One region of the Geodermatophilus sp. SYSU D00697 genome, then DNA from elsewhere that is predicted to be linked to it. Evidence: riboswitches for the same ligand, from Rfam matches in the RefSeq annotation. Region 1 holds a riboswitch; the other holds the start of a gene.

Region 1 (14,229 bases):
ACCGCGCGGTTGAAGTCGAGGACGACCCGCCCGTCGGCGTCCGGCGCGCCCAGCGCGAGCGACCGGTTGGCGGCGTACGTGGTGACGCCGGAGGTCGCGTCGGTGAACAGGACCAGCAGGCTGCCGGGGTCCTTGCCGGGGAACGCGGTCAGCGACAGGGCCCGCCCGGCCAGCTCGAACTCGACCACCCCGGGGGCGTCGTAGACGTGCTCGAGGCCGGCCACCGCCGCGCCCACGGTCGTGGGGCGGGGCTCGGGGAAGGGCACGAACCGGCCGGGAGCGACCCACCGCGGGTCCGGCGGGAACGTCGGCGTCCCGGCGTACCGGACCCGCACGGGGGAGTCGGGGTGCCGCGGCCGGACGACGTCGTGCCCGCCGCGGCGGGCGACCTCCACGACCAGGTCGCCGGAGGTGGCCGGCACGCCGCCGCGCTCCGGGATGCGGCCGACGACGTGCTCGCCGGAGACCGGGGTGCCGTCGACGGAGAGCTGCTCGCCCTCGTCGAGGGTCACCACGACGCCGCGTGGGCCGGTCGACCAGGCGCCGGGGATGCCGGGGAACCGCTGCGGTCCCCCGGTGAGCCAGTGCAGTGCGGTGACGGCGAGGAACCCGTGCGGATCGGCGCGGACGGCCTCGTGCCGGCGGTGCCAGTCGGCCCAGTCCCGGGCGAAGTCATCGGTGTCGGGGATGGACGGGGTGGAGACGGCGGTCATGGTCGGTGCACCTCGGAGAGCTCGCCGGTGGCGACGTCGGAGACGGACCCGCGGACACTGTCCTCCACGGGGACGAACGGGCTGTCGAGGATCCGCTGCCGCAGCACCCGCACGTCCTCCTCCAGCTCGGGGAACGCCTCGGAGTGCCCGTGCAGCCGGGTGCCCACCTCCTGCCCGATCGACGCGCGGGAGTCCTCGTCGTCGACCGTCAGCATCCCGCAGTCGGTGTGGTGGACCAGCACGACCTCGCGGGTGCCCAGCAGCCGCTGGCTGATCGCCGGCGATCGGGTCTCGTCGTCGGTGACCACGCCGTCGGCGTCGCGGATGACGTGCCCCTCCCCCTCGGACAGGCCCGGCGCGCGGTGGACGTCGAGCCGGGCGTCGATGCAGGCCCCGACGGCGACGCGCCGGGACGGCGCCAGCGGCAGCGGGCCGGAGGAGGTCTCGGCGTAGCGGGCGTGGGCGGCGAGCAGTTCGTCGGTGACGGTCATGTGGAGTGCTCCTCTCAGTAGTCAGGACGAGGCCGAGCCGGTCGAGCGGGACCGGAAGTCGCCGCGGCCGGTGTCGCCCTTCCAGTCGGCGAAGGACTCACCGGTGAGCTCCTCGAGCAGCGCGATGTCGTCGAGCAGCGGGGCCAGCACCTCGCGGCGGACCTCGACCGGCATCGCCGGCCGCGGAGCCCGGCCCGCGTGCAGCGCCGCGACCAGCGGGCGGCTGGCCTGGCGCCACACCTGCGGCGGCGCGTAGGCACCGAGCGCCGCCCCGACCCGCACGACCCGGGCGAGCGCCCGGTACCGCGGGGTGTCTGCGACGTGGGGCTTGACGTTCTCCGGTGCCACCGTGTGGGCGATGCCCGGCTCGACGCCGAGGAAGGCGCTGACCCGGTCCAGCGTCTCCCGCGGGGTGTCGACCAGCTGCCGGTAACGCAGCAGGAACACCCGCTCGCGGGGCACGTGCCGGTACAGGTCGCGCAGTTGCTCGCCGTAGCGGCCCAGGCCCCGGTAGTGCCAGAACGGCGCCCAGCCCTCGGCGATCCGCTGCTCCTCCAGCCGGACGGCGGCGAGGAAGTCGGCCACCGGCTCCAGCCCGTCGGCGCGCAGGTGCACCCAGTTGGACCAGGCGCGGTCCACCGGGTCGCGGACCACCACCACGACCTCGACGTCGGGTACGTCGGCGGCCAGCCGGGCCTGCGCGGCCCGGTCGTACAGGTAGAACGGCGTGCTCTCGCCGCGGACGGCGTCCTCGGGGGCGGCGGCGAACAGCGCGAGGTACTCCTCCCGCCGCCAGATCCACTCCTGCGCGCTGTGGGCGTCGCCGGGGCCGCGCTGCCCGCTGCGCCGCGGGGGCCGGCCGTCGGTCAGGTAGTACTTCGGCTCCTTGACCGGGGAGAGGTACAGCCCCGGGTGCGTGGCCAGCGCGGCGTGCAGGGCCGTCGTCCCGGCCTTGGGCGCGCCGGCGATGACGAACTGCGGCAGTCGGCCGCTCATGGGGACCCCTTCCTCGATCGGTGTGCACACTGGGCGCCGTCCCCCTCGCCCGAGACCGGAGCCGCCGCGTGCCGTCCAGCCCCGTCCCGACCCCGCCCCGCCTCCCGGACCCGCATCGGTTCTGGGTCGACGCGCAGGTGGTCCTGGCCCCCGAGGACCCGCGCCCGGGTTCGTGGGCCGGTGGGCCCTCGGCCCAGCTGGTCGACGGGACGTGGTGGCTGGCCTACCGGCTGCGACGGCCGGTCGGCGAGGGCCGTGGCTTCGCCAACGCGGTGGCCCGCTCCGACGACGGCGTGCTCTTCACCCCGGTGGTGGGGATCGGCAAGGACGCCTTCGGCGCCGAGTCGCTGGAGCGCCCGGCGCTGGTCCACACACCCGACGGGCGCTGGCGGCTCTACGTCAGCTGTGCGACGCCGGGGACCAAGCACTGGCGGGTCGACCTGCTGGAGGCCGACACCGTCGAGGGCCTGGGGACGGCGACACCGCGCACGGTGCTGCCCGGCAGCGACACCGAGGCGGTCAAGGACCCGGTGATCCGGCACGACGGGCGGCAGTGGCACCTGTGGGCCAGCGTGCACCCGCTCGACGACCCCGACGCCACCGACCGGATGACCACCGAGCACGCGACCAGCGACGACGGCGTCGCGTGGACCTGGCGGGGCACCGCCCTGGCCGGCACGCCCGGCAGCTGGGACGCCCGCGGCGTGCGGTTCGCCGCGGTCCTCCTCGACGGCGCCGGGACCTGGGCGCTCTACGACGGCCGGGCCACGGCGGAGGAGAACTGGGAGGAGCGCACCGGCCTCGCGGTCGGCGACGGGGACGGCCGGTTCACCGCCGTCCCGGACGGTCCCTTCCTGCAGAGCCCGCACCCGCCGGGCGGCCTGCGCTACGCCGACGCGGTCGCGGTCCCCGGCGGCGGCGTCCGCTGGTTCTACGAGGCGACGCGGGCCGACGGCGCGCACGAGCTGCGCACGGTGCTCCTGCCGGGCTGACACGCTCAGCGCCCCGCCGGGCCGCAGCCGGCCCCGCGCGCGACCGCCCGGGGGGCCGCGCCCGCGAGACCGGCCGGCGGCCGCGGGTCGTCGGCCGGCTTCCAGCGGCCCTCGTGCACGGCGTAGGCGGCGCCCGGGCCGTCGGCCAGGAACGCGGCCAGGCCGTCGAGCAGCCGGTCGACGTCGGCCGCCGTGGTCGCCACGCCGACGCTGGCCCGCAGCGCCCCCTCGGGGGTCCCGAGCCGGTCGAGCAGCGGGTGGGCGCAGAACCGGCCGTCCCGCAGGCCCACGCCGTGCTCGGCCGACAGGACGGCGGCCACCAGCCCCGGGTCGGCGCCCTCGACGGTGAAGCCCACGACACCGGTGGGCGCGGTCGAGTCGGGCCAGATCCGCAGCCGCCGCACGCCGGGCAGCGCGTCGAGGCCGGCCTCCAGCCGCGCACGCAGGGCCCGCTCGTGCGCCTCGAGGGCCCCCTCCGGCAGCGCGACGAGCGTGTCGCAGGCGGCCGCCAGCGCCACCGCGCCGAGCACGTTCGGCGAGCCGCCCTCGTGCCGGTGCGGCGCCGGGGCCCAGGTGGTCTCGGCCACGGTCACCGCGTGCACCGCCCCGCCGCCGGCCAGGTGGGCGGGCGCGGCGTCGAGCCAGTCGCGGCGGCCGACCAGGGCCCCGGTGCCGTAGGGCGCGTAGAGCTTGTGCCCCGAGAACGCCACGTAGTCCGCGCCGGTGGCCGCCAGGGAGAACCGGCGGTGCGGCACCAGCTGCGCGCCGTCGACGGCCACCCGCGCGCCGGCGGCGTGCGCCAGCGCGACGACGTCGGCCAGCGGCAGGGCCTCCCCGGTCACGTTGGAGGCGCCCGTGACCGCGACCAGGGCGTACCGGGAGGCGGCGAGCTCGGCCGCCAGGGCCCGCAGGGTGGCGGTCACCGTCTCCCGGATCGGCAGGACGGTCGTGGCTGCGTGGCGCTGCCACGACAGCAGGTCGGCGTGGTGCTCGCAGTCGAGGACGAGCACCCGCTCCCCCGGTGGCACGCACGCGGCGAGCAGGTTGAGGGAGTCGGTGGTGTTCCGCGTCAGCACGCAGACGTCGCCGGGACGGGCGCCGACGAACGCGGCGACGGTGTCCCGCGCGGACTCGTAGAGCGCCGTCGACACCTGCGACAGGTACCCGGCGCCCCGGTGCACGCTCGCGTACAGGGGCAGCGCCTCGGCCACCCGGCCGGCCACCGCGGTCAGCGCCGGCGTGCTGGCCGCGGTGTCGAGGTCGGCGTAGCGCACCCACCCCGACGACACGAGCGGCACCGCGGTGCCCGCGCCGACCACCGGCAGCAGCGGGCCCTCCGGGGCGGCGGGGACGACGACGGGGCGGGACAGGACAGCGCCGGTCACGCGGGCCTCCTCGGTTCGGGGACCCGGTCGGCGGGTCCGCGCTTGCGGGGGCCGGTCGGCACCCGCCTGGTCGTCACCCGGGGCACCCCATCGCGGAGGAAGGGTTGCCGGCCAGCGAGCCGGGGCTTGTCGCTGGCGCTCATGACCTGCCGGGGAGCCTGACACGACCCTCCGTATCCCGTCAAACCCGATCGGGATGGTAGGGATAGGTCCGTGCCCGTCCTCCTCGTCCCGACCGCCGCGGCGTCTCAGCCCCCGGTGTGCGACGCCGAGCGCGCCGCGGCCGCCCCTGCGACGGTGGTCCCGTGAGCACCGTCGCCGTCGTGGGCAACCCCAAGCCGCACTCGCGCACCCGCGCCGCGGCCGAGCTGGTCGCCGAGCGGCTGACCGGCGCCCCGGCCGACCGCGTGATCGACGTCGTCGAGCTCGGTGCCGGGCTTCTCGGCTGGGGCGACCCGGCCGTCGAGGAGGCGGTCGCCGCGGTGCGGGCGGCCGAGGTCGCCGTCGTCGCCAGCCCCACCTACAAGGCCACCTACACCGGCCTGCTCAAGCTCTTCCTCGACCAGATCGGCACCGGCGACCTCGCCGGGGTCGTGGCGGTGCCGCTCATGCTCGGCGGCGGGCCGGCGCATGCCCTGGCGCCGGAGCTCCTGCTCAAGCCGGTGCTGGTCGAGCTGGGCGCCACCGCGCCCACCCGCGGGCTGTACCTGCTCGACAGGAGCTGGGACGACCCCGCACCGCTGGACGCCTGGTTGGCCGCCGCGCGGCCGCAGGTGGCCGCCGCCCGCGGTGCCCGGCGGGCCTGACGTGGCGGTTCCCCGGTCCGACCTCACCCGGCGCGCCGCCGTGGACCTGCTGCGGGTGGCCAGCGCGCGATGTCGCCGTCGCTGACGACCGCGCCCACCCCGCAGACCTCGAAGGACCCGTCGTGACCCGTTCCCTGCTGTCCCCTGTCCTGCCCACCGACCCGACCACCCGCCGCACCGGCGCGGCCGCGCTGGCCGCCGCGCTCGCCGCCGTCGAGCACCGGTGGTCCCCGCTGGTGGAGTTCTGCGCCGAGCACCGCTGGACGCACCTGCTCGATCCCGGCCTCGCCGCCGACGTCCTCGACCCGGCGCTGCACGCCGACCTCGCCGCGGCCCAGGTGTGGCTGCTGTCCTGGTTGCCCGGCCAGGGCACCGACCTGCACGACCACGGCGGCTCCGCCGGGGCCTTCGCGGTCGTCCGCGGCACGCTGTCGGAGGAGGTCGGGGCGCTGCCCGAGGCGCGGCAGCTCACCGCCGGCCGGGTCCGCCCGTTCGGGCCGCACCACGTGCACCGGGTCACCAACCCCGCACCGGAGCAGGCCGTGAGCGTGCACGTGTACAGCCCCCGGCTGACCGTCATGAACACCTACCGGGCCGACCGCGGCGGCCTCGTCCGCACCGGCACCGAGCGGGCCGGCGTCGACTGGTGACCGGCCCCTGAGACGCCGACGGGCCGGACCGCCCTGACGGAGGGGCGGTCCGGCCCGTCGGTCGCCGGCAGCCGGTTCAGGCCGGCTGTGGCACCCGGTTGTCGAACAGCGCGATCGCCGCGGCGGTGTTGGACGCCGGCACGAAGTAGTGCGAGTGCACCTTGGTCACCTGCTCGTTCATCGCTCCGCGCATGATCAGCCACATGATCATCTCGATGCCCTCGGACCCGGCCTCGCGGATGTAGTCCTCGCGGGAGAGCGTCGTGAGCTTCTCCGGGTCCTTCTCGATGGCCTCGAGGAACATGTGGTCGAACTCGGGGTTGATGTAGCCCGCCCGCGCCCCGGCCAGCTGGTGGGACATCCCGCCGGTGCCGAGGATCGCCACCTTGACGTCCTCGGGGTAGCTGCGGATGGCCCGGCCCAGCGCCTGCCCGAGGGCGTAGCAGCGCGCGGCTGTGGGCTGCGGGTACTGGATGACGTTGACCAGCAGCGGGATCACCGGGCACGGCCAGGCGTCACCCGGGTCCGGCGTCCAGACCGACAGCGGCACGGTGAACCCGTGGTCGACGTCGAGCTCCTGGAAGACGGTGAGGTCGAAGCCGTCGTCGACCAGGCTCTCCAGCAGGTGCAGCGACAGCTCCGGGTCGCCGACGACGTCGGGCACCGGGCGCTTGCCGAACCCCTCGTCGGCGACCGAGTACTGCTCGGCGGTGCCGATCCCGAACGTCGGGATGATGTCGAGGTCGATGCCGTTGGCGTGGTCGTTGTAGATGACGATCGCGACGTCCGGCCGGTGCTCGGCCAGCCACGCCCGGGCCGGGGCGTACCCGTCGAAGAGCCCCTTCCACGCGGGGTCCTCGGTCTTGCCCCGGTCCATCGCCGCCCCGATCGAGGGGACGTGCGACGTCGCCAGGCCCCAGATCACCTCAGCCATCCCGCCGTCCTCCTGCTCGCATCGCCGCCACGAACTCCTCCTCGGTCATGCCGCTGAAGACCCCACCGAGGTACTGCATCGACCGGCCGTCCATCATCGCCAGCTTGTAGACGTAGAAGATGCTGCCGCCCAGGTCGATCATCGCCTGCCAGTCCCGGTCGAGCACCGCCTGCTTCTGCTCCGGGGTCAGCTTGAACTCGTCGCAGTAGGCCGCCTCGTCGGCCAGGAAACGCTCCCGCGCCTCCGCCGAGCGCAGGCTCATGAACAGCTTGTTCATGCGGAAGCCGCGCCGGCTGGTCTGCCCGTCGAAGACCGGCGTCCCCGGCAGGTCGAACCTGCCGGCCGGGGTGTCAGTGCTCATCGGTGCCCTTCTGTTCCTCGCCGGTGAGGTGGTCGTGGTCGTCCAGCCACTCCCACAGCTGGCGCGGGTGGGCGCTCTGCCGGGTGCGGCCGCACCAGCACGTCCCGAGCATCTCACCGTCGTACTGGCGGAACGTGATGCGCAGCTGCTGGCCGGTGGAGGTGGTCATGACCGTTCCTGCGGGTGCTGGGCCAGCGCCTCGACGTGCACGTCGAGCCACGGCGACATGGGCAGGGACACCAGTGCGTCGTGCAGGGCCCCGGGGTCGGGTGCCTCGAACAGGCCGATCCAGGCGTTGCGCCCGGGCACCCGCCACAGCCGCTTGAGGATCCCCGCCTCCCGCAGCTCCATGGCGCGGGCCCGCTCGCCGGAGCGCAGCTCGTCCCGCCGCTCGGCCGGGGTCTCCGGGGGCAGCAGGTTCTCGGCGCGGACGAGGAACTCCACGGTGCTCTCCTGTCGGGTCGGGGGTCAGCGGGCGAGCTCGAGCAGGACGTCGGCCAGCGCCTTGGGGGCGGTGACCATCGCCTCGTGGCCGGTGTCGAGCTCGTGCACCGGCCAGCCGCGCTCGCGGGCCCGTTCGGCCTGGGCCCGGAAGACGCGCATCCAGGTCACGCACTCGACGAAGGCGGCCGGCACCGCGTCGACGGCGCCGGTGAGGTCGAGCCGGTCCAGGTAGGTCTTCCACGGGTGCGGGGTCAGCTTCGGGGTCAGCCAGTCGACGTCGGCGGACTCGGTGACGCCGAGGACCGAGAGCTTGCGCACCGGCACGAGCCAGCCGAAGCCCTGCTCGGCCGCCGACTCCGCCCAGTGGTGCTCCACCTGCTCGGGCAGCAGGTCGCGGGCCGCCTCGCCGTCGGACCCGACGAAGGCGTCGAGGTACACCCGCCGGGCGATGGCGTCGGGCCGCCGGTCGGCGACCGCGGTCACGATCTGCCCGGCGTAGCTGTGCCCCACGAGGACGACGTCGCGCAGGCCGAAGGTGTCGATCAGCCGGACGACGTCCTCCACGTGGGTGTCCAGGCCCACCAGGGGGGACAGCAGGTGGGCGCGCTCGGACAGCCCGGTCAGCGTGGGGGCGTGCACCTCGTGGCCGGCGCCGCGCAGCAGCGGGGCCACGCGGTCCCAGCACCAGCCGCCGTGCCAGGCCCCGTGGACGAGGACGAAGGTCGTCATGCCCGCGACCCTCTCAGGCCTGACCGGCCGGCTGCGCGGCGGCCGGCTGCGCCGCGGCGGCGGCCGGGCGGACGGGGCGTGCGGGGCGGGCCGGGGCCTCGCCGCGCGCGGCGGCCTCGGCCTTGGCCATCTTGTCCAGCAGGCGGCGGCCGCGGATGCCCGCGACGTCGGAGCGGATCGAGGACTCGATCATCCCCGGGTCGGTGGCGACCATGAGCTCCTGGATCTCCAGGGCGTCGACGTCCTCCTTCATGACCGACAGCTGCTGCTGGAGCTGGAAGTCCGACAGCTCCTGGTCGTCGATCTTGTAGTCCCGGCCCAGGGCGAAGAAGTCGTGCGTCGTGGTCTCGGTCGCCGGGGTCATCCCGTAGATGACCTTCATGTGGAAGCCCTCGGGCTCCTCGGTGCCGGTCGGGGCGATCCGGATGTTGAGGATGAAGATGCCCGGCGCGTAGAAGTCGCCGTCCTGCCAGCGGTCGATGTTCGTGGTCACGCCCATCGAGGACTTGTAGAAGGGCGGGGCCTCGATGTCGATCATGTGCCGGACGAAGGACACCCGGTTGCCCTCGCCGATCACGTCGATCGGGGTGGCGGCGACCGCGGCGTTGCCGATGGACGTCGGGTGCAGGAACGTCTCGTGGGTCAGGTCCAGCAGGTTCTCCACCAGGAGCACCTGGCGGGCCTTGAGCCCCATCATGCCGTGCACGTGGGTCCAGTTCTCGTCGGTCAGCCAGGAGACGTCCGGGATGTCGTCGGGGTCGGCCTGCTCCGGGTCGCCGGGCCAGATCCAGACGATGCCGTAGCGCTCGACGACCGGGAAGCGGTGCACGATGGCGCCCTTGGGCAGGTCGGGCTGCTCGGCGACACCGACGCAGGCGCCCGAGCCGTCGATCTTGTAGCCGTGGTAGTTGCAGGTGATGACGTCGCCCTCGAGCCGCCCCAGGGACAGCGGGTACCGGCGGTGCGGGCAGCGGTCCTCGATCGCGTTGGCGCTGCCGTCCGACAGCCGGTAGAAGCACACCGGCCGGCCGCAGATCCAGCGCTGCACCAGCGTCCGGCCGACCTCGTCGGACCAGGCGCCGATGTACCAGCCGTTCATGACGATGGGGTTGGCTGCCATGGGAGCTCCTCGGGGGGTGGGGCGGAGGGGGGTCGGCCTGGCCGGCCGGGGCGGGAGGCGTCCTCGTCAGGGGTCGGGGACCGGGCGGGGCCCTCGGCAGCGCGACACGCCGATGATTCCCATGCTGCCGGCCGCGCGCTCGTCGGCGGACGTCACGGCGGGGCCTCCTGCGGGCGGGCTGCGGGGCACGGCCGGGTGACCGCGCTCACGTCCACGGTAGGGGGCTCGTGACCTGCGCGGATCGGCGCGGTGTCGGCTCCGTGACGGCCGCGGCGGCGCACCCGGCCTACGTCATCCGTCCTGGTCCCGGTCCGGTCCGCCGCGACCGCGGGCTCAGGCAGGCGGCGGGATGAGCCCCTCGCGGATGGCCAGCAGCGCCGCCTGCGTGCGGCTGGACAGCTGCAGCTTGCTGAGCACGTTGCTCACGTGGGTGCGCGCGGTGCGCTCGCTGATGACCAGCCGGTCGGCGATCTCGCGGTTGGAGTGGCCCTGCGCGACCAGGGCCAGGATCTCCCGCTCGCGGACCGTGAGGGAGGTGAGCCCGGTCTGCGGCGCGGCCATCCGGCGGGCCAGCTGCCGGGCCACGGCGGAGTCCAGGTGGACCTCCCCGGCCGCGGCGGCGGTGATGGCGGTGGCCACCTCGGCGGGGTCGGCGTCCTTGAGCACGTAGCCGGCGGCGCCCGCGGCCAGGGCCGCGTGCACCCGCTCGACCTCGCCGAAGCTGGTGAGGACGACGACCCGCACCTCCGGGTGCGCCCGGACGATCGCGGCGGTCGCCTCGACGCCGTCCATGCGCGGCATCTGCAGGTCCATCAGGACGACGTCGGGCATCGGCTGCCCGGTGGTCTGCCACTGGTGCAGCAGCTCGACCGCCTGCTGGCCGTCGCCGGCCTCGCCGAGCACCTCCAGGCCCGGGACGCCGGCCAGGTAGGCCTGCACGCCCCGGCGGACGATCGCGTGGTCGTCGACCAGCAGGACGCCGATCACCCCGGTCGCCGGCCCGGTGTCGGTCGGTCCGGTGTTCATCGGGCCCTCCCCTCGCCGCCCGGCGCGGGCAGCGTCACCTCCACGCGCCAGCCGCCGGACGGACGCGGTCCGGCCACCAGCCGCCCACCCCAGCGCTCGGCGCGCTCGCGCATCGACACCAGCCCCAGGCTGCCGCGCGGGCTGCCCGCTCCGGCCCCCGGCTCCCCCGGCCCGGCGTCGGGCAGCGCGCCGCACCCGTTGTCGGTCACCTCGACGACCAGCCCGCCACCGGTGGCCGGCCGCCGGATGCGCACGCCGGCCTCGGTGGCTCGCGCGTGCTTGACGACGTTGTGCAGCGCCTCCTGGACGATCCGGTAGAGGTCCTCCTGCACCTCCACGTCGACGTCCAGGTCGAGGTCGGCCGGCGCGTCGACGTCGACGAGCAGCCGGGTGCGCGCCTCGACGCCGGCCGCGTGCGCGCGGACCGCCTCGACCAGGCCGTTCTCCGCGAGGTCGAGCGGCCGCAGCTCGAAGACCAGGCCGCGCAGGTCGGCCAGCGCGCTGGCGGAGAGCGCCGCGAGCTCCTCGGCTCCGCTGCGCACCGTGGCGGGGTCGGCGTCGGTCCGGTCGAGGTGGCTGCGCAGCGCCTCGGCCTGCATCCGCATGGAGAACACCTGCTGGACGACGGAGTCGTGCAGGTCCCGCGCCAGCCGGCGGCGCTCGTCGGACTGCGCCCGCGACCGGGTCTGCGCCAGGAGGGAGGCGGTGTCGATGGCCACCGCGGCGGAGTCGGCCATCGCCTCGAGGAACGCCAGCGAGCTCGGCCCGGGGTCCTCCCCCGGCTCGTAGTACGCGTTGATGATCCCGAGCGCGCGGCCGCGCACGACCATCGGCATCGAGACGAAGCTGTCCCAGTCGGGGCGGTCCATGATCTCGTGCAGCGGCGCCCACGTCGGGTCGGCCATGATGACCGGCTTGCGGTGCAGGCTGACGACCGGCTCCCGGCGCTGGAGGGCCTCCATGAACAGCACGCGGGCGCCCAGCGCCCGGCAGGCGGCCAGCTTGCCGGGGAAGTCCTCGGCGTCGCCGAAGCCGGCCATGCCCAGCAGCCGCAGCTCGTCCTGCGGGTCGTCGAGGGCGATGATCTGGACGGCGGCGATCGTCGCGGTCATGGCGATCTCGCGGGCCACCGCGTCGAGGGTGGCGCGCAGGGAGTAGGCGTCGGCCACGCTGGACGCCGCCCGGGTGATCGCGGTCAGCCGCTCCTGCTGGCGCACGCTGTCGGTGACGTCGCTGAACCAGACCGCCCAGCGACCGGAGCCCACCGGCAGCATCCGGTACTCGAGCTCGCGGCGGCTGCCGCCCGGCGCCGTCCAGGCGGTCCGCCGCAGGTCCGCCGCGTCCGGGTCCCCGGCCCGCGGGTCGAAGGGGACGCTCGCGTCGACCAGTGCCGGGGCCGGCGAGCCGAGGACCGCGGCGGCCGCGGCGTTGAGGCCGAGCAGCCGCCCCGCGTCGTCCACCAGGGCCAGGCCGTCGGCGGAGACGCCGACCAGGGCACGCAGCACCGGGTCCTCGCCGATGCCGGGAGGCCACACGGCACCGGCTGCGGCATCCACCTCGCTGCCCACCCTCGCCCCGTCCCGCCCGTGGCTCACCGGCCCTCGCCGGGTCGATCGCGGTCAGCACGCTACCCCCGGCCGGGACGTGGCCGGAGTGCCGATGCCCCGCCCGGGCACCCGCGAGATCTGCACAGCGGCGCACACCGGCCCCTCATGGCCGCCGCTGTGCAGATCTCGCCGAGGGGCCGCGCTCAGGCGGAGGTGGCCGCAGCGGTCCCCAGCCGGTCGGCGTCGGCCTGCGCCGTCTTCGGCACCGTCCGGATGCCGAGCACCGCGAGCAGGCTGACCAGCGACAGCGCGGCCACGTAGAGCGCGATCGGCGTGGAGGAGTCGTAGGCGCCGTAGAGAGCGGTGGCCGCGATCGGCGTGATGGCACCGCCGATCATGCCGCCGAGCTGGTAGGCGATCGAGATGCCGCTGTAGCGGGTCTTCACCTCGAAGATCTCGGTGAACAGCCCACCCTGGGCGCCGGCCATGATCCCCTGCACGATCGCCGCGACGACGAAGGCGAGCAGTGCCGCGGCGGCGCTGCCGGTGTTGACCAGCGCGAACATCGGCAGCGGCCAGATGACCGCTGTGAGCGCGCCGAGGGCGAAGACCGGCTTGGAGCCGAACCGGTCGGAGAGCACGGCCGCCACGACGATCGTCCCGATCCAGACCAGCGTCGAGGCGAGGATCAGCCACAGCAGCGTGGTGCGGTCGAAGCCGACGACCGTCGTCCCGTAGGTGAGCATGTAGACGATCACCGTGTAGCCGACGGCCGGCGGGGCGATCGAGGCGAGGCTGCCCAGGACGAGGGTGCGCGGCTGGCGGCGGAGCAGCTCGGCCACCGGGACCTTGCTGACCTCCTTGCGCTCCTTCACCTGCTGGAACTCCGGCGCGTCCTGCAGCTTGCTGCGCACGAGGAACCCGACGACGACCAGCACGATGCTGACCAGGAACGGGATCCGCCAGCCCCACGACAGGAAGGCGTCGTTGTCCATGCCGGAGACGGCGAGGAAGGCGAGGTTGGAGGTCAGGACGCCGACGGGGACGCCGAACTGCGCGAAGCTGCCGTAGACCGCCCGTCGCCGCGGGCTGGCGTGCTCGGTCGCGATGAGCACCGCGCCGCCCCACTCGCCGCCGACGCCGAAGCCCTGGATGAGCCGCAGCGTGACCAGCAGCAACGGCGCCCCCACGCCGATGGCGGCGTACGTGGGCAGCACGCCGATGAGGAACGTCGACCCACCGGTGAGCAGCAGGGTGAGGACGAGCATCGACTTTCGGCCGATCCGGTCACCGAAGTGGCCGATGACCGCGGCGCCGAGCGGCCGGGCGATGAAGCCGACGGCGAAGGTGGCGAACGCGGCGAGGGTGCCGGCGACCGGCGAGAAGTCGGGGAAGAAGGCCGTCCCGAACACCAGCGCGGCGGCGGTGCCGAAGATGTAGTAGTCGTACCACTCGATCGACGTGCCGACGAAGCTGGCGGCGAAGATGCCCTTCTTCGACGGCCCCGCCTTGGCGGGCGCGGGGGTGGTGGGGGTTGCCACGGGGTGGGTTCTCCTCTGGACGCCGCTGTGCAGGGTGGCGCACCGGTGGTGATGCCGGTTACACCGTCCTGACGATGGAAACCGGTCGTGATCCGGAAGTCGTGAGCCCCTGGACCCGCTTGCTCCGGGTCACCGCGGCGACGGCAGCTACGTCATCCGTCCCGGTCGCGCACCTCACCAGCGCCGACGCCGTGCACCCCGCCGGGGAGGGCCCCGGGCCGGCCCCTCCCCGACGGCAGCTGCGCCCAGCCTGCGCGTCTCCGCGGCGGTCGGCACCTCGACGCCCCGCGGCGGGACGGCGTCCTCCCGCAGCACACCGCCGGCCGCGACGGATGTCGCACCCGGGCCCTCCGGGAGGACGCGCAGAGGTCCGGTCGGGTGCCCGGGGCGACCGGGGCCCACCTGGCCTAGCGTGACCCCGGGAGTCGACCGACCCGCCGGCAGCCGGCGCAGTGCGCCGGCGTCCACTCGACGACGAGGAGGAGGACCCATGG
Region 2 (14,229 bases), on a different contig from region 1:
ACGTCGGCGGCGGCAAGATGGTCCACGCGCGCACCTTCGGCCAGCCGGTCGCGGTGACCAGCGTCGACATGGGCGGCTACTCCGGCGCCCGCCGCATCCTGGGCCAGTAGGGCCTGCGGCCCTCCTGCAGGGTCCCGCCGCCGGCCCCGTCCAGAGGCTCGTCCCGCGCCTGCGAGAGACGAGGAGGACGGGGTCCTGCTCTGGTGGGGGGCAGGAGGGCCCTCCCTCAGTGGAGCCGGCGGCCCTCGGCGAGCAGTTGCACCAGGGCGCCGATCCGCTTCGCGCGGGTGGCCGGCGTCGCGGCCGTCGCCACGCGGTGGAGGACGGCGTAGCGGTTGCGCCCGTCGAGCGCGTCGAACTGCGCCTGCGCGGCCGGCTCGGCGGCGAGCGCGGCGGCGAGGTCGTCGGGCACCGTCGCCGAGGCCGGCCCCGCGTAGGCCCGCTCCCAGCGACCATCGGCCTTCGCCGCCTCGACCGCGGCCAGGCCCGCCGGGCGCATCCGGCCGGCCGCGGTCAGTGACTCGACCGCCGCGACGTTCTTCTGCGACCAGATGCTGCGCGGCCGGCGTGGGGTGATCCGCTGCAGGTAGGACGTGTCGTCGAGCCGCTGCGAGCGCCCGTCGATCCAGCCGAAGCACAGCACCGACTCGACCAGCTCGGCGTAGGTCACCGACGGCACGCCGGCGCCCTTCTTGGCCAGCTCCACGTACAGACCCGGCGCCGTGGCGTGCTCGGCCTCGAGCCAGGCCTCCAGGGCGGCCTGGTCGGGGAAGCGCAGCACGGGCAGGTCGGTCGGCAGCGTCACGGCGGGCATGGTGCCTCCGGGGGCCCCCGCCGTCCAGGGCAGTCGATCCGGTTCCGTAGCGTTCGGTGATCGACGTGCACGAGGAGGTGCCGGGATGAGCGGCGAGGTTCCTGCGACGGTGCAGGGCATCTACGACGAGGTGCTGCGGCGCAACCGCGGGGAGACGGAGTTCCTGCAGGCGGTGCGGGAGGTCCTCGAGTCCCTCGCCGTCGTGCTCGACCGGCACACCGAGTACACCGAGATGAAGACCGTCCAGCGCATCTGCGAGCCGGAGCGGCAGATCATCTTCCGCGTGCCGTGGCAGGACGACCGCGGCGAGGTGCACATCAACCGCGGTTTCCGCGTCGAGTTCAACTCCGCGCTCGGCCCCTACAAGGGCGGCCTGCGTTTCCACCCCTCGGTCAACCTGGGGATCGTCAAGTTCCTCGGCTTCGAGCAGGTGTTCAAGAACGCGCTGACCGGCATGCCCATCGGCGGCGGCAAGGGCGGCTCCGACTTCGACCCCAAGGGGCGGTCGGACGCCGAGGTCATGCGCTTCTGCCAGTCGTTCATGACCGAGCTCTACCGCCACCTCGGCGAGTACACCGACGTCCCGGCCGGGGACATCGGGGTGGGCACGCGGGAGATCGGGTACCTCTTCGGCCAGTACAAGCGGATCACCAACCGCTACGAGTCCGGCGTCGTCACCGGCAAGGGGCTGGGCTGGGGTGGCGCGCTGGTCCGCACCGAGGCCACCGGCTACGGAGCGGCCTTCTTCGCCGAGGCGATGATGGCGGCGGCCGGGGAGTCGTTCGACGGCAAGCGCGTGGTCGTCAGCGGCTCGGGCAACGTCGCCGTCTACGGCATCGAGAAGGTCCACCAGCGCGGCGGCACGGTGGTGGCCTGCTCCGACTCCGCCGGCTACGTCGTCGACGAGAAGGGCATCGACCTCGACGTCCTCAAGCAGGTCAAGGAGGTCGAGCGGGGCCGGGTGGCCGACTACGCCGACCGGGTGCCGTCGGCCGAGTACGTGCCCGGGGGCAGCGTCTGGGACGTCCCCTGTGACGTCGCCATCCCGAGCGCCACGCAGAACGAGCTGGACGGCGATGCCGCCGCCGTCCTCGTCCGCAACGGCTGCCGGTACGTGGTGGAGGGCGCCAACATGCCCACGACCCCCGAGGCGGTGCGCGTGTTCCGGGACGCCGGGACCGCCTTCGCCCCAGGCAAGGCCGCCAACGCTGGCGGGGTGGCGACCTCGGCGCTGGAGATGCAGCAGAACGCGTCGCGCGACCGCTGGACCTTCGAGCACACCGAGGCCCGGCTGGAGGAGATCATGCGGGACATCCACGCCCGCTGCCACGCCACGGCCGAGGAGTACGGGTCGCCCGGCGACCTGGTCCTCGGGGCCAACGTGGCCGGCTTCCTCCAGGTCGCGGAGGCCGTCCACGCCCACGGGCTGATCTGAGGAGGCCCCCCTTCCTCCCCGCCCTTCGCACGCTCAGGGCGGGGCCCGGATGGGGGCCGTTCCAGTACGTCACCAGGCTCGCGGCGGGCCCTTGCACGGGGCCCGCCGCGTCGGGCTCAGACCTCGGCGCGCAGCGCCTCGGCGGCCAGGGCGAGGGAGCGCATCTTGCCCGCGGCCGACCCCCGCGGCAGGTACTTCAGGCCGCAGTCGCTGGTGAGCACCAGCCGCGCGACGTCCACGTCGTCCAGGGCGCGGCGCACCCGGTCGGCCACGACCTCCGGCGTCTCGACCTCCGGCGTGGACAGGTCGAGGACGCCGAGGGCGATGCCCTTGCCCCGCAGCGGCCGCAGCTGGGCCGGGTCGAGGTGCGACTGGGCGGTCTCCACCGAGACGGTGTCGACCGGGGTGTCGGCCAGCTCCGGGAGGAAGGAGTAGCCCTCCGGCCGCTCGGACACCATCGCGGCGTACCCGAAGCACAGGTGCAGGTGCACCGGCCCGGGAGCGCCCTCCACGGCCCGCGTGACCGCCTCCGCGCCGTACTGGCGGGCGACCTCGGGCCGCGCCTGCAGCCACGGCTCGTCGATCTGCACGATGTCGGCCCCGGCGGCGAACAGGTCGGCGATCTCGGCGCGGACGACGTCGGCGTAGGCCAGGGCGAGGGCCCGGTCGTCGGCGTAGTGGTCGTTCTGCGCCTGCTGCGCCATGGTGAACGGCCCCGGAACGGTGATCTTGACCGTCCGGTCGGTGTGCGCGCGCAGGAAGCGGACGTCGTCGACCTGCACCGGCTCCCGGCGGGCGACGTCCCCGACCACCCGCGGCACCGGGATCTGCTTGCCGGACCGGTTCGTCACGTGACCCGGGCTGTCGAGGTCGAGCCCGTCGAGCGCGGTGGCGAAGTGGTTGGAGTAGGACTCCCGGCGGATCTCGCCGTCGGTGAGGATGTCCAGCCCCGCCTCCTCCTGCGACCGGATGGCCAGCAGCGTGGCGTCGTCCTGCGCCTCGGCGAGGAACTCCGGGGCCACCCGCCACAGCTCCTTCGCGCGGACCCGCGGGGGGAACTGATGGGCCAGCCGGTCGCGGTCGATCAGCCAGTCCGGCTGGGGGAGGCTCCCGACGATCGAGGTGGGCAGCAGCGGCAGGGACGCGGACATGCCGAGGAGTCTGCCGTGCGCCGCACCGGTGCGCCCGGGCCCCTCCTGTGCTGTGCTGACCTCGTGGCCGAGAACTACATCGCGCAACTGGAGTTCGGCTCCCCGAAGATCGACGACGACGCGTTCGTCGCCCCCACGGCGGTGGTCGTCGGGGCGGTCACGATGGGGCCGCGGTCGAGCATCTGGTACGGCGCGGTCGCCCGGGCCGACCACGAGGTCATCGAGATCGGTGAGGGGTCCAACGTGCAGGACGGCAGCACCCTGCACTCCGATCCGGGCTTCCCGCTGATCGTCGGCCGCGGCGTGACCGTCGGCCACCGCGTGGTGCTGCACGGCGCCCGGGTTGACGACGACGTCCTGGTCGGCATGGGCAGCGTCGTCATGAACGGCGCGCACATCGGCGCCGGGTCGATCGTCGCCGCGGGTGCGGTCGTCACCCAGGGCACCCGGGTGCCGCCGGGCTCGCTGGTCGCCGGCATCCCGGCGAAGGTGGTCCGGCAGACCACCGACGAGGACATGGCCCACATCCGCGGCAACGCGGCCAGCTACACCGAGCGGCTGCCCGCGGCGCGGAGGGTCCGGCCGGTGGTGCGCCAGCCGCTGCCGCCGGCGGGCGCGGTGCCGGGGGACGACTTCGCCGACTGAGGGCCCGGCGGTCAGGTGCCGAGGACGAGGACCCAGCGGTTGATCGGCCCCTGTCGCTCGTAGCGGACCTCGTCCACCGCGGCACGGACCAGCGACAGCCCCCGGCCGCGCTCGGCTCCTCCGGCGGGTGCCGGGCGCTCGAGGGCGCTGGGGTCGACCGGGGCGCCGTCGTCCTCGAACACGGCCCGCAGCCGCTGCGGGCTGCTGGACAGCCGGAGGGACACCCGAGCGGCGCCGGCAGCCACCGCGTGCTCGGCGATGTTCGCCGCGACCTCGGCCACCGCCGTCTCGAAGCGGATCCGGTCCCGCGTCCCGACGTCCGGCTCGTCGGCCCACAACCGGGCCAGCAGCGCGTGCACGGGCTCGAGCAGCTCCGGGCCGGCCGTGGACCGGAGCTGGTGGCTCGCCCCGCCCCTCACCTCAGTCGCCGGCGAAGGCGCTGGCGACGTCCGGGCGGGGCCGCAGCACCTTCCGGAGGTTGGTCAGCTCCAGCACGGCCTCGACCTGCTCGCCGGCCGCGGCGATGCGCAGGTCGCCACCGGCCTGACGGGCGGTCTTGAGTCCCGCGATCAGCGCTCCCAGCCCCGACGAGTCCATCGACTCGGTCCGGGAGAGGTCCACGACGATCCGCGGCGTCCCCCCGGCAACGAGCTCGCCCACCAGCGACCGCAGCCGGGGCGCAGCCACCATGTTGAGCCGGCCCACGGGCCGCACCACGCCGATGCCGCTGTCGGTGGTCTCGGTCTCGAACTCGGTCATGCGGCCGCCTCCGCGGGTCGCTCCTCGGGTCCGCGGTGGCGGACGGCCTTGATGATCACACTGAGGACGGCGAGGTCGAAGGCGACCCACACCAGGTTGACGGCCGTGCCCAGCCCCGACGCGGCACCGGTGGCCATCCGGACGGTCCCCACGACCGCGGCGGCCGACAGCAGCCCCATGACGGCCAGCTGCGGCCGGACGAGGTGCCACGGGCGCCGGGCGACCGACTGCCGCTCCTTCGGCGTCACCGCGAAGCCCAGGCTCCGGCCGAGGACCACGTTGCCGACGGCCGTGGTCACCGAGCGGATCCACACCGGGAACAGCGCGAGGGAGTACTGCTGCCCGCGCCAGCTCCGCTTGCCCCGGCCGATCAGGTAGAAGAGCAGCTGGTTGACCGCCAGGAACGGCAGAAGGCGGAGGAAGAAGTCGGCCGACAGGGCCTGCACCGGCAGGACCCCGCTGACCAGGTAGACGACCGGGGCGGCGAAGTAGACCACGGCCGCGAAGCCGGACAGGTAGCTCCACATCGTGGCCCAGTACATGAGCCGCTGGGCCACGGTGAGGCCGCGCTGCACCAGCGGGTTCTCCCGCAGCATCACCTGGACCGTGCCCTGGGCCCACCGCAGCCGCTGGGTGAGCATGGTGCCGAGGTCCTCCGGCGCCAGTCCCAGGGCCAGCGTCTCGTGGTGGTAGACGGTGCGCCAGCCCAGCGCGTGCAGCCGCATGCAGGTCGCCATGTCCTCGGTCACCGAGATGGTCGCCATCGGCATGAGCGGCTGGGCCTCGTCGTCCCGGTCCACGTCGATGGCCCGCACCAGCGTGCGCACCGTCTCGACGGCACCGAGTGGTGACCAGTCCCGGTGCGCCAGCCGGCTCAGCGCCGCCCGGTCCAGCTCGGCCGGGCCGCCCTCCTCCGCGTCCAGCTCCGCGGAGAGGGCGGCGATCTCGGCGAGGTCGGTCTCCAGCGCGGTGACGTCCGCGTCGACCAGGCGGCGGCCGGCCTCGTCGACGCGCTTCTGGAACCCGTACGTCACATCGGCCAGGGCCGCGCCGGCGCGCAGCTCCGCGCGGGCCTGGGCCACGGCCTCGGCGACCGCGTCGAGGGCCGCGCGCGCGGCGACCTGCGTCGGGTCGAGGCGCCTGCGGGCCCGGGCGAGCACCCGGTCCGCGGTCCGGAGCGTGCGGGCGACAGCCACCTCCACCTCGGTCACGTACCGGGAGACGCCCAGCTGCATGAGCGCCTCGCGGCGGAGGACCGCGTTCGAGCCGCAGAAGAAGGCGGCGTTCCAGCCGTCCTTGCCCTGCTGGATCGGGCCGTAGAACAGCGGCGCCTGGCTGCCGAACGGGTCGTCGTCGGGCACGTTGACGAACACCTGCGGCGTCTGCACGAGGGCCGTCTGCGGGTCGCGGAAGTAGCCGAGGGTGCGGTCGAGGATCGCCGGGTCGGGGACCTGGTCGGCGTCGAGGACCAGGATGAACTCGCCGTCGGTGCTCATCAGGGCGTTGTTCAGGTTCCCCGCCTTGGCGTGCCGCTGGCGGCCCGCCCACTCCGCCGAGCGGGTGATGACCCCGATGCCGGCGGCCTCGGCCCGCTCACGCAGCTCGGGGCGGGCGCCGTCGTCGAGGATCCACGTCCGGTGCGGGTGGCGGATCCGCTGCGCCGCCTCCGCCGTGGCCATCACCAGGTCGAGGGGTTCGTTGTAGGTGGTGATGAAGACGTCGACGGTCGCGCCGTCGGGCGGCGGCGGAGGCTCGCGCCGCCGGCGCAGCCGCCACATGGTGAGGCCGAAGAGCAGCGAGTCGACGAGGCTGTAGGTCTCCGCGAGGACCAGGGGCACGGCGATCCACCAGGCCGACCAGTTGACGCTCTCCAGCCACCGCCACACCACGTAGTCCACGCCGAGGACCGCGGTGAGCAGGACCAGCACCCGGAGGCCGAACAGCCGCGGGGTCAGCGGCACGCGGGGGGACAGCGCGGCGGCGACCTCGCGGTCGGCCAGCGGGCGGACCGAGCTGGCACCCGGCCCGGTCCAGGCCGTCCGGCGGTGGCGGCTCACGGCGCCGCCTGCCGTCGCACGGCCACCGCCGTCACGTCGTCCAGGGGCGCGGCCGCCGACGCCAGCGCCCGGACGGCCCGCAACAGGTCGTCCGGTTCGGGGTGGTCCTCGAGCAGTCGGCCCACCTCGCCGAGGGCCTCGTGGGTGCCGCCGAGGACGTCGAGGAGCCCGTCGCTGAAGCACAGGAGGCTGTCACCCGGCTCCAGCACCACCTCGTGCTCAGCCCACTCCTGTTCGGCGTCGATGCCGAGGGGGAGGTCGGCACCGGCCAGGCGCACGACACCGCCACCCGCGCGCCGCAGCAGGGTCATCCCGTGGCCGGCGTCGCCGTACCGGACCCGCCCGCTCGCGGCGTCGAGACGGGCGTGGAAGGCCGTGACGAAGGAACCCGTGCGGGTCAGGTCGGGGAGCAGCACCCGGTTCGCCGCGGTGAGGAGCTCGCCCTCCGAGCGGTGGCCGCCCGGCGGTGCGGCCTCGCACACGACCGAACGCAGCACCGCCCGGACGCTCGCCATGAGGATGGCGGCGCCGGCGCCCTTGCCCATGACGTCGGCGACGGTCAGGACGAGGTCGCCGTCGACCACGTCGTGGTCGAAGAGGTCACCGCCGACGGCGGAGGCGGGCTGGCAGGAGCCGGCCACCGCGTAGCCCGGGACGTCCGGCGGCCGGGCCGGCAGCAGTGCCCGCTGGACCTCCCGGGCGCGGTCCATCTCGACCGAGCGGGCGAGCTCGAACTCGGTCCACCCCGCCAGCTCCTCGAGAGCGGCGACCTGCTCGTCGGTGAAGGCCCGGGGGCGGACGTCGAACAGGCAGAGGGTGCCCACGGTGAGCCCGCCGGGTCCGGTCAGCGGCTGCCCGGCGTAGAAGCGCACGTGCGGCGGACCGACGACCGCCGGACTGCCGGCGAACCGCGGGTCGAGGGCGGCGTCGGGGACGACGTGCACCCTCCCGAGGGCCATCGTGCGGTCGCAGAAGGACGCCTGTCGGTCCGCGCGCCCGCCGGGGAACCCCTGCGCGGACTTGAACCACAGCGAGTGCTCGTCGATGAGCGTGATGGTCGCGATGGGGACGTCGAAGACCCGCTGCGCCAGCCGGGTGATGCGGTCGAAGCGCTCCTCGGGGCCGGTCCCGAGCAGCTGCAGCCGCTCCAGCGCCCGCAGGCGCCGGGCCTCCGCGGGATCGGTCGGCTGGGCCGCCCGGGCGTCGGAGCGGGTCGGCGCGGCGGTCACCGGCCCGCCAGCCGGCGTCCGGCGAGGGCGCTCCGCATGGCGTCCGCGCCGGCCGGGCTGCTGGCGATCCGCCAGTCGGCCTCCTTGGCGTGGTCGAACCACACGAACGCCGCGACGTCGGGCTGCTCGTCGAGCCAGGCGACCAGGTCGCGGATCCAGGCGGCCTTGTCCCCGCCCTCTTCGGCCGAGGCCACCTCCGCGATGGTGATGGGGACCCCCGGTGCGAGGCCACGCAGTTCCTCGACGCTGTCGGCGAAGAGCTCCTCGGGCTCCTGCCAGGCGTGGCCGGGTCTGCTCGTCCCCCAGTTGTAGCCGTCCAGAGCCACCTGGTCGACGTAGCGAGCCCCCGGCCAGGTCACGGACAGTGGCGACGACCCCGCAAAAGAGACGTTCGGGTTCCACACGAACTGCACGTTTCCCGCCCGACGGGCCTCGAACACCTCCGTGACGTGACGGAACGCTGCGATGTGGTCGGCCGCGGTGGTGCCACCCACCCCGACCGCCCACGGGTACCAGTCCCCGTTCTGTTCGTGGGCGAAGCGCAGCAGCACCGGGCGTCCCCAGTCGCGCAGCGCGTCGGCCCACTGCCGGAGGTACGCGTCATGGGCACCCGCTGCGATGTCGGCCATCGAGAAGACCCGGTTCCCGGGATCGTCGGCGTCCCACGGCTCCCAGGTGACGACGGGAGTGGCCCCTCGTGCGGCGATGGCGTCCAGGTCGCCGACCGGGGGTGCAGCGGTGAAGTCGACGTAGACCACGACCAGGGAGGGTCGTTCCCCGGTGGCGGCCTCGACCGCGTCCAGCTCGCCGGTCGCCCGCGCCCCGCCGGGTGTGGTGACCCCGAAGGCGAGGGGCTCGGTGCGCTCGGGTGCGTCGCCCGTCGCGGCGGTCAGCACGGCGGCGCCGACCGTGGCCCCGACCGTGGCCCCGACGAGGAGCCCCCACCAGGGTCGGATGCGGGTCCCCACGACCTGGCGCAACGAGCGCCGGTCCGATCGGTCGCGCACTGTCGGGTGATCAGGTCCGCAGGAGTTCCCGCACGAGCGCGCCGACGGCGTCGATCTCGATGAGGAACCCGTCGTGCCCGTACGGCGAGGAGAGGACCCGCAGCGGCACGCCCAGCCCCTCGGCCACCTCCTCCTGCTGCCCCAGTGGGTAGAGCCGGTCGCTGTCGACGCCGGCGACGACAGCGCGTGCGGTCACCCGCGACAGCGCGGCCGCGATCCCGCCGCGTCCCCGGCCGACGTCCCAGGAGTTCATGGCCTCGGTCAGCACCACGTAGCTGCCCGGGTCGAACCGGCGGGCCAGCTTGGTCGCGTGGTGGTCGAGGTAGGAGGCGACGGCGTAGCGGCCGTCGTCCTGGACGACCGTGCCGAACCGCTCGTCGAGCTCCCCGGGGCTGCGGTAGGTGAGGTGGGCGATCCGGCGGGCCACCCCCAGCCCCGCCACGGGGCCGGGACCGGGCAGGTAGTCCCCGCCGGCCCAGGCCGGGTCGGCGAGGATCGCCGCCTGCTGGGTGGTCTGCGTGCCCAGCTGGTCGGCGCTCACCGCGGCGGCCGAGGCGAGGAAGAACAGCGCGTCCACCCGCTCGGGCAGCGCCACGGCCCACTCCAGCGCCCGCATCCCGCCCATCGAGCCGCCGAGCACCGCCGCCCAGCGGTCGATGCCCAGGGAGTCGGCGAGCGCCGCCTCCACCCGCACCTGGTCGTGCACGGTGACGGCCGGGAAGCGGGAGCCGTGGGGGGCGCCGTCCGGCGCGGGGGACGAGGGTCCCGTCGTCCCCTGGCAGCCGCCGAGCACGTTGGCGCAGACGACGAAGAACCGGTCGGTGTCCAGCGGCGCCCCGGGCCCGACCAGCCCGTCCCACCACCCCGGCGTCGGGTGGCCGGGCCCGGCGGGGCCGGCGACGTGGCTGTCGCCGGTGAGCGCGTGCTCCACCAGGACGGCGTTGCCGCCGTCGGGCGCGAGCGTCCCCCAGGTCTCGTAGGCGACCCGCACCGCCGGCAGCTGCCCGCCGTGTTCCAGCAGGAACGGCCCGGGCAGGGAGAGGAAGAGCCGGTCGCCGACCGGGTCCCCCTCCCGCCAGCCCCCGGGGCGGAGCGGGGCCCAGGACGCGACCCGGGCCCCGCCCACCTCAGGCCTCCTTGGCCGCGCGGAAGCCGGCCTCCAGGTCGGCGAGGATGTCGTCGATCCCCTCGAGGCCGACGGCCAGCCGCACCAGTCCGGGGGTGACGCCGGTGGTCAGCTGCTCCTCGGGGGTCAGCTGGGAGTGCGTCGTCGACGCCGGGTGGATCACCAGGCTGCGGACGTCGCCGATGTTGGCCACGTGGCTGTGCAGCTCCAGCGCGTCGACGAAGCGCTTGCCGGCCTCCACCCCGCCGCGCAGCTCGAAGGTGAGGACGGCGCCGGCGCCACGCGGTGCGTACTTCTGCTGCGCCGCGTGCCAGGGGGACGACGGCAGCCCGGGGTAGTTCACCCGGTCGACCGCGTCGTGGCCCTCGAGGAACTCCGCGACCCGCTGGGCGTTGGCCACGTGCCGCTCCATGCGCAGCGACAGGGTCTCGATGCCCTGGACCACCAGGAAGGCGTTGAACGGGGAGATGGCCGGGCCGAGGTCGCGCAGCAGCTGCACGCGCGCCTTGAGCGCGTAGGCCGGGGCGCCCAGGTCGGCGTAGACGACGCCGTGGTAGGTGGGGTCGGGCTCGGTGAAGCCGGGGAACTTCCCGTTCCGCCAGTCGAAGTTGCCCGAGTCGACGATCAGGCCGGCGATCGCGGTGCCGTGACCGCCCAGGTACTTGGTCGCCGAGTGGACGACGACGTCGGCGCCGAACTCGATCGGCCGGATCAGGTAGGGCGTGGCGATGGTGTTGTCGACGATCAGCGGGACGCCGTTGCGGTGGGCCACCTCCGCCACCGCGCTGGTGTCGAGCACGTCGCCCTTCGGGTTGCCGATCGACTCGGCGTAGAAGGCCTTGGTGTTCTCCTGCACCAGCGACTGCCAGTTCTCCGGGTCGTCGGGGTCCTCGACGAAGGAGACGCTGACCCCGAGCTTCGGCAGCGAGTGGTGCAGCAGGTTGTACGTGCCGCCGTACAGGGAGGCGGAGGCGACGACGTGGCTGCCGGCCTCGGCGATGTTGAGGATCGCGAGGGTCTCGGCGGCCTGCCCGCTGGAGACGGCCAGCGCCGCGACGCCGCCCTCCAGCGAGGCGACGCGCTGCTCCAGCGCGTCCTGCGTCGGGTTCATGATCCGGGTGTAGATGTTGCCCATCTCGGCCAGCGCGAACAGGTCGGCGGCGTGCTGGGCGTCGCGGAACTGGTAGCTCGTCGTCGCGTAGATCGGCAGGGCGCGGGCGCCGGTCGTCGGGTCCGGGCTCGTACCGGCGTGGATCTGCCGGGTCTCGAAGCTCCAGCTCTGCGGGTCGGTCATGCGCCGGTCTCCTCTCGTCGGGAGACCCCGCGGCGCACGGGGACCTCCGTCCTTGCCGGACGGCGGGCGCCGTCCGGCCGGCTCTTCCCCTGGAGCACCTCGGACGGAGTCGAGGTTGCCGGGCAGCCAGCCAGGTGCTTTGCACTGCCTCTCGTGAGCCAGGCGTGATCCTAGGCAGGTCGCGTCGGCGGGGGAGACGCCCCCCACCTGTGCGAGCGCCCGGCCGGCCCCCGGCCACCAGGGCGGTCCCGCGGCGGTCCGGCAGGCTGGCGCCGTGCGCGCACTCGTCTTCGACACCTTCGGCGGCCCGCTGACCGTGCGGGAGGTGCCCGATCCCGACCCAGCCCCGGACGGCGTCGTCGTCCGGGTCGGTGCCAGCGGGATCTGCCGCAGCGACTGGCACGCCTGGCAGGGCCACGACCCCGACGTCGTCCTGCCGCACGTGCCCGGGCACGAGCTGGCCGGCACGGTGGCCGCGGTCGGTGCCGGCGTCCGCCGGTGGCGGGTGGGGGACCGGGTCACCGTGCCCTTCGTCAACGCCTGCGGCCGGTGCGCCCAGTGCGCCGCCGGGGACCACCAGGTCTGCCCGCGCCAGACCCAGCCCGGCTCCACCTCCTGGGGCTCGCTGGCCGAGCACGTCGCGCTGGACGCCGCCGACGTCAACCTGGTGGGACTGCCCGACGCGCTCGACGAGGCGACCGCGGCGAGCCTGGGCTGCCGGTACGCCACGGCCTTCCGGGCGGTCGTGCAGGTCGGCGCGGTGCGCCCCGGCGAGTGGGTGGCCGTGCACGGCTGCGGCGGCGTGGGGCTCTCCGCGGTCCAGGTCGCCGCCGCCGCGGGTGCCCGCGTGGTCGCCGTCGACGTCTCCGCGGGAGCCCTGGAGCTCGCGCTCCAGCTGGGCGCGGAGTCCGCGGTGGACGGCGGAGGGGACGTCGTGGCGGCGGTCGCGGAGCTGACCGGCGGCGGGGCGCACGTCTCCCTCGACGCGCTCGGCGCCGCGGTCACCTGCGAGAACTCGGTCCGCTGCCTGCGCCCGCGGGGCCGGCACGTGCAGGTCGGGCTGCTGCCACCGGCCCAGGGGAGGCCCGCGGTGCCGATGGAGCGGGTGATCGCCCTGGAGCTGCAGGTTCTGGGCAGCCACGGCATGGCCGCGCACGCCTACCCCGGGCTGCTGGGCCTCATCGCGGCCGGGCGGCTGGCCCCGCAGCGGCTGGTCACCCGGGAGCTGACCCTCGACGACGCCGGGGCGGCGCTGGCCGAGGTCGGCCGCACCCCCGGCGTCGCGGTGGTGACGTCGTGGTGAGGCCGTGGCTCAGAGCACCTTGGACAGGAACGCCTGGCAGCGCGGGTGCCGCGGGTCGGTGAGCACCCGCCGGGGGTCGCCGGCCTCCAGCACCACGCCCTCGTCCATGAAGACCAGCGTGTCGCCGACCTCGCGCGCGAAGCCCATCTCGTGGGTGACGACGACCATCGTCATCCCCGACTCGGCCAGGCCGCGCATGACGTCGAGGACCTCCCCCACCAGCTCCGGGTCCAGCGCGGACGTCGGCTCGTCGAAGAGCATGAGCTTGGGCTCCATCGCCAGCGCCCGGGCGATCGCCACCCGCTGCTGCTGCCCGCCGGAGAGCTGGTTCGGGTAGTTGTGCACCCGCTCGCCGAGCCCGACCCGCTCCAGCAGCTCGATGCCCCGCTGCCGCGCCGTCTCCTTGCGCACGCCCTTCACCCGCGTCGGCGCCTCGACGACGTTCTCCAGCGCCGTCATGTGCGGGAAGAGGTTGAACCGCTGGAACACCATGCCGATGTCCCGGCGCTGCGCGGCGACCTCCCTGTCCCGGAGCTCGTGCAGCTTGCCGCCGCGCTCGCGGTAGCCCACGAGCTGACCGTCGACCCACAGCCGTCCGGCGTCGATCTTCTCCAGGTGGTTGATGCAGCGCAGGAACGTCGACTTGCCCGAGCCGGACGGGCCGATGACGCAGACCACCTCGCCCGGGGCGACCTCGAGGTCGATGCCCCGGAGCACCTCGACGGAGCCGAAGGACTTGTGCACCCCCTCGGCCCGGACCATGGCCTGCCCGTCGCCGGTCACTTCGAGCTCCCCACGTCGGCCGCCCGGCGGGCGGCGCGCTGTGCCCGGGTCTCCCGCGAGCCGACGCCCCGGCTGAACCGCCGCTCCAGGAAGTACTGGCCGACCATGAGCAGGCTGGCCAGGGCCACGTACCAGAGGATCGAGGCGACGGCCATCGGGATGATCTGGAAGGTGCGGCTGCCGATGGCCCGCAGCTGGAAGTTCAGCTCCGCGCTCACCGGGACGGCGATGAGCAGGGAGGTGTCCTTGAGCATGGCGATCGTCTCGTTGCCGGTCGGCGGGATGATCACCCGCATCGCCTGCGGCAGCACGATCCGGCGCAGGGTCGTGCTCCGGCTCATGCCCAGCGCGCTGGCCGCCTCGGCCTGGCCGGGGTCGACCGACTGGATGCCGGCCCGCACGATCTCGGCCATGTAGGCGCCCTCGGACAGCGCCAGCCCGATCAGGCCGGCCACGAAGCCGGTGAAGATCTGGTTGCCGTCCAGGCCGAACAGCCGCAGGTCCGCGTCGAAGCCGAACAGGTCCATCAGCTGCCGGTCGAAGGGGAAACCGAACTCGTAGGTCGCGTAGAGGGCGCCGAGGTTGGCGACGAAGAACAGCAGCACGATCCGCGGGATGGCGCGGAA

The links. A riboswitch is a leader RNA that binds a small molecule or an ion and turns the genes downstream of it on or off. The one in region 1 is predicted to bind S-adenosylmethionine.
Region 2: linked by a shared signal. The riboswitch ahead of ACI79C_RS11645 (bifunctional o-acetylhomoserine/o-acetylserine sulfhydrylase) and the one ahead of ACI79C_RS08550 (aminotransferase class V-fold PLP-dependent enzyme) in region 1 are both predicted to bind S-adenosylmethionine.

Annotation. Positions count from the first base shown of each region.
Region 1 is NZ_JBJGYV010000007.1:58,618-72,846, forward strand. Features, by position in the region: gene ACI79C_RS08530 (DUF1684 domain-containing protein) at 1-713, opposite strand, end outside; gene ACI79C_RS08535 (beta-class carbonic anhydrase) at 710-1,204, opposite strand; gene ACI79C_RS08540 (sulfotransferase) at 1,226-2,200, opposite strand; gene ACI79C_RS08545 (hypothetical protein) at 2,269-3,192, shown strand; gene ACI79C_RS08550 (aminotransferase class V-fold PLP-dependent enzyme) at 3,198-4,577, opposite strand; SAM riboswitch class IV at 4,611-4,724, opposite strand; gene ACI79C_RS08555 (NADPH-dependent FMN reductase) at 4,883-5,383, shown strand; gene ACI79C_RS08560 (cysteine dioxygenase) at 5,506-6,033, shown strand; gene ACI79C_RS08565 (class III extradiol dioxygenase subunit beta) at 6,110-6,967, opposite strand; gene ligA (protocatechuate 4,5-dioxygenase subunit alpha) at 6,960-7,328, opposite strand; gene ACI79C_RS08575 (hypothetical protein) at 7,318-7,497, opposite strand; gene ACI79C_RS08580 (muconolactone Delta-isomerase family protein) at 7,494-7,772, opposite strand; gene ACI79C_RS08585 (alpha/beta hydrolase) at 7,797-8,501, opposite strand; gene ACI79C_RS08590 (Rieske 2Fe-2S domain-containing protein) at 8,515-9,621, opposite strand; gene ACI79C_RS08595 (response regulator transcription factor) at 9,955-10,647, opposite strand; gene ACI79C_RS08600 (histidine kinase) at 10,644-12,203, opposite strand; gene ACI79C_RS08605 (MFS transporter) at 12,398-13,735, opposite strand; gene fdhA (formaldehyde dehydrogenase, glutathione-independent) at 14,226-14,229, shown strand, end outside.
Region 2 is NZ_JBJGYV010000011.1:71,937-86,165, reverse strand. Features, by position in the region: gene ACI79C_RS11700 (C40 family peptidase) at 1-110, shown strand, start outside; gene ACI79C_RS11695 (YdeI/OmpD-associated family protein) at 227-805, opposite strand; gene gdhA (NADP-specific glutamate dehydrogenase) at 900-2,249, shown strand; gene ACI79C_RS11685 (uroporphyrinogen decarboxylase family protein) at 2,366-3,400, opposite strand; gene ACI79C_RS11680 (gamma carbonic anhydrase family protein) at 3,416-4,045, shown strand; gene ACI79C_RS11675 (ATP-binding protein) at 4,057-4,464, opposite strand; gene ACI79C_RS11670 (STAS domain-containing protein) at 4,466-4,804, opposite strand; gene ACI79C_RS11665 (glycosyltransferase family 2 protein) at 4,801-6,861, opposite strand; gene ACI79C_RS11660 (PP2C family protein-serine/threonine phosphatase) at 6,858-8,090, opposite strand; gene ACI79C_RS11655 (glycoside hydrolase family 26 protein) at 8,087-9,058, opposite strand; gene metX (homoserine O-acetyltransferase MetX) at 9,108-10,223, opposite strand; gene ACI79C_RS11645 (bifunctional o-acetylhomoserine/o-acetylserine sulfhydrylase) at 10,225-11,517, opposite strand; SAM riboswitch class IV at 11,561-11,676, opposite strand; gene ACI79C_RS11640 (zinc-dependent alcohol dehydrogenase family protein) at 11,792-12,820, shown strand; gene ACI79C_RS11635 (amino acid ABC transporter ATP-binding protein) at 12,830-13,603, opposite strand; gene ACI79C_RS11630 (amino acid ABC transporter permease) at 13,600-14,229, opposite strand, start outside.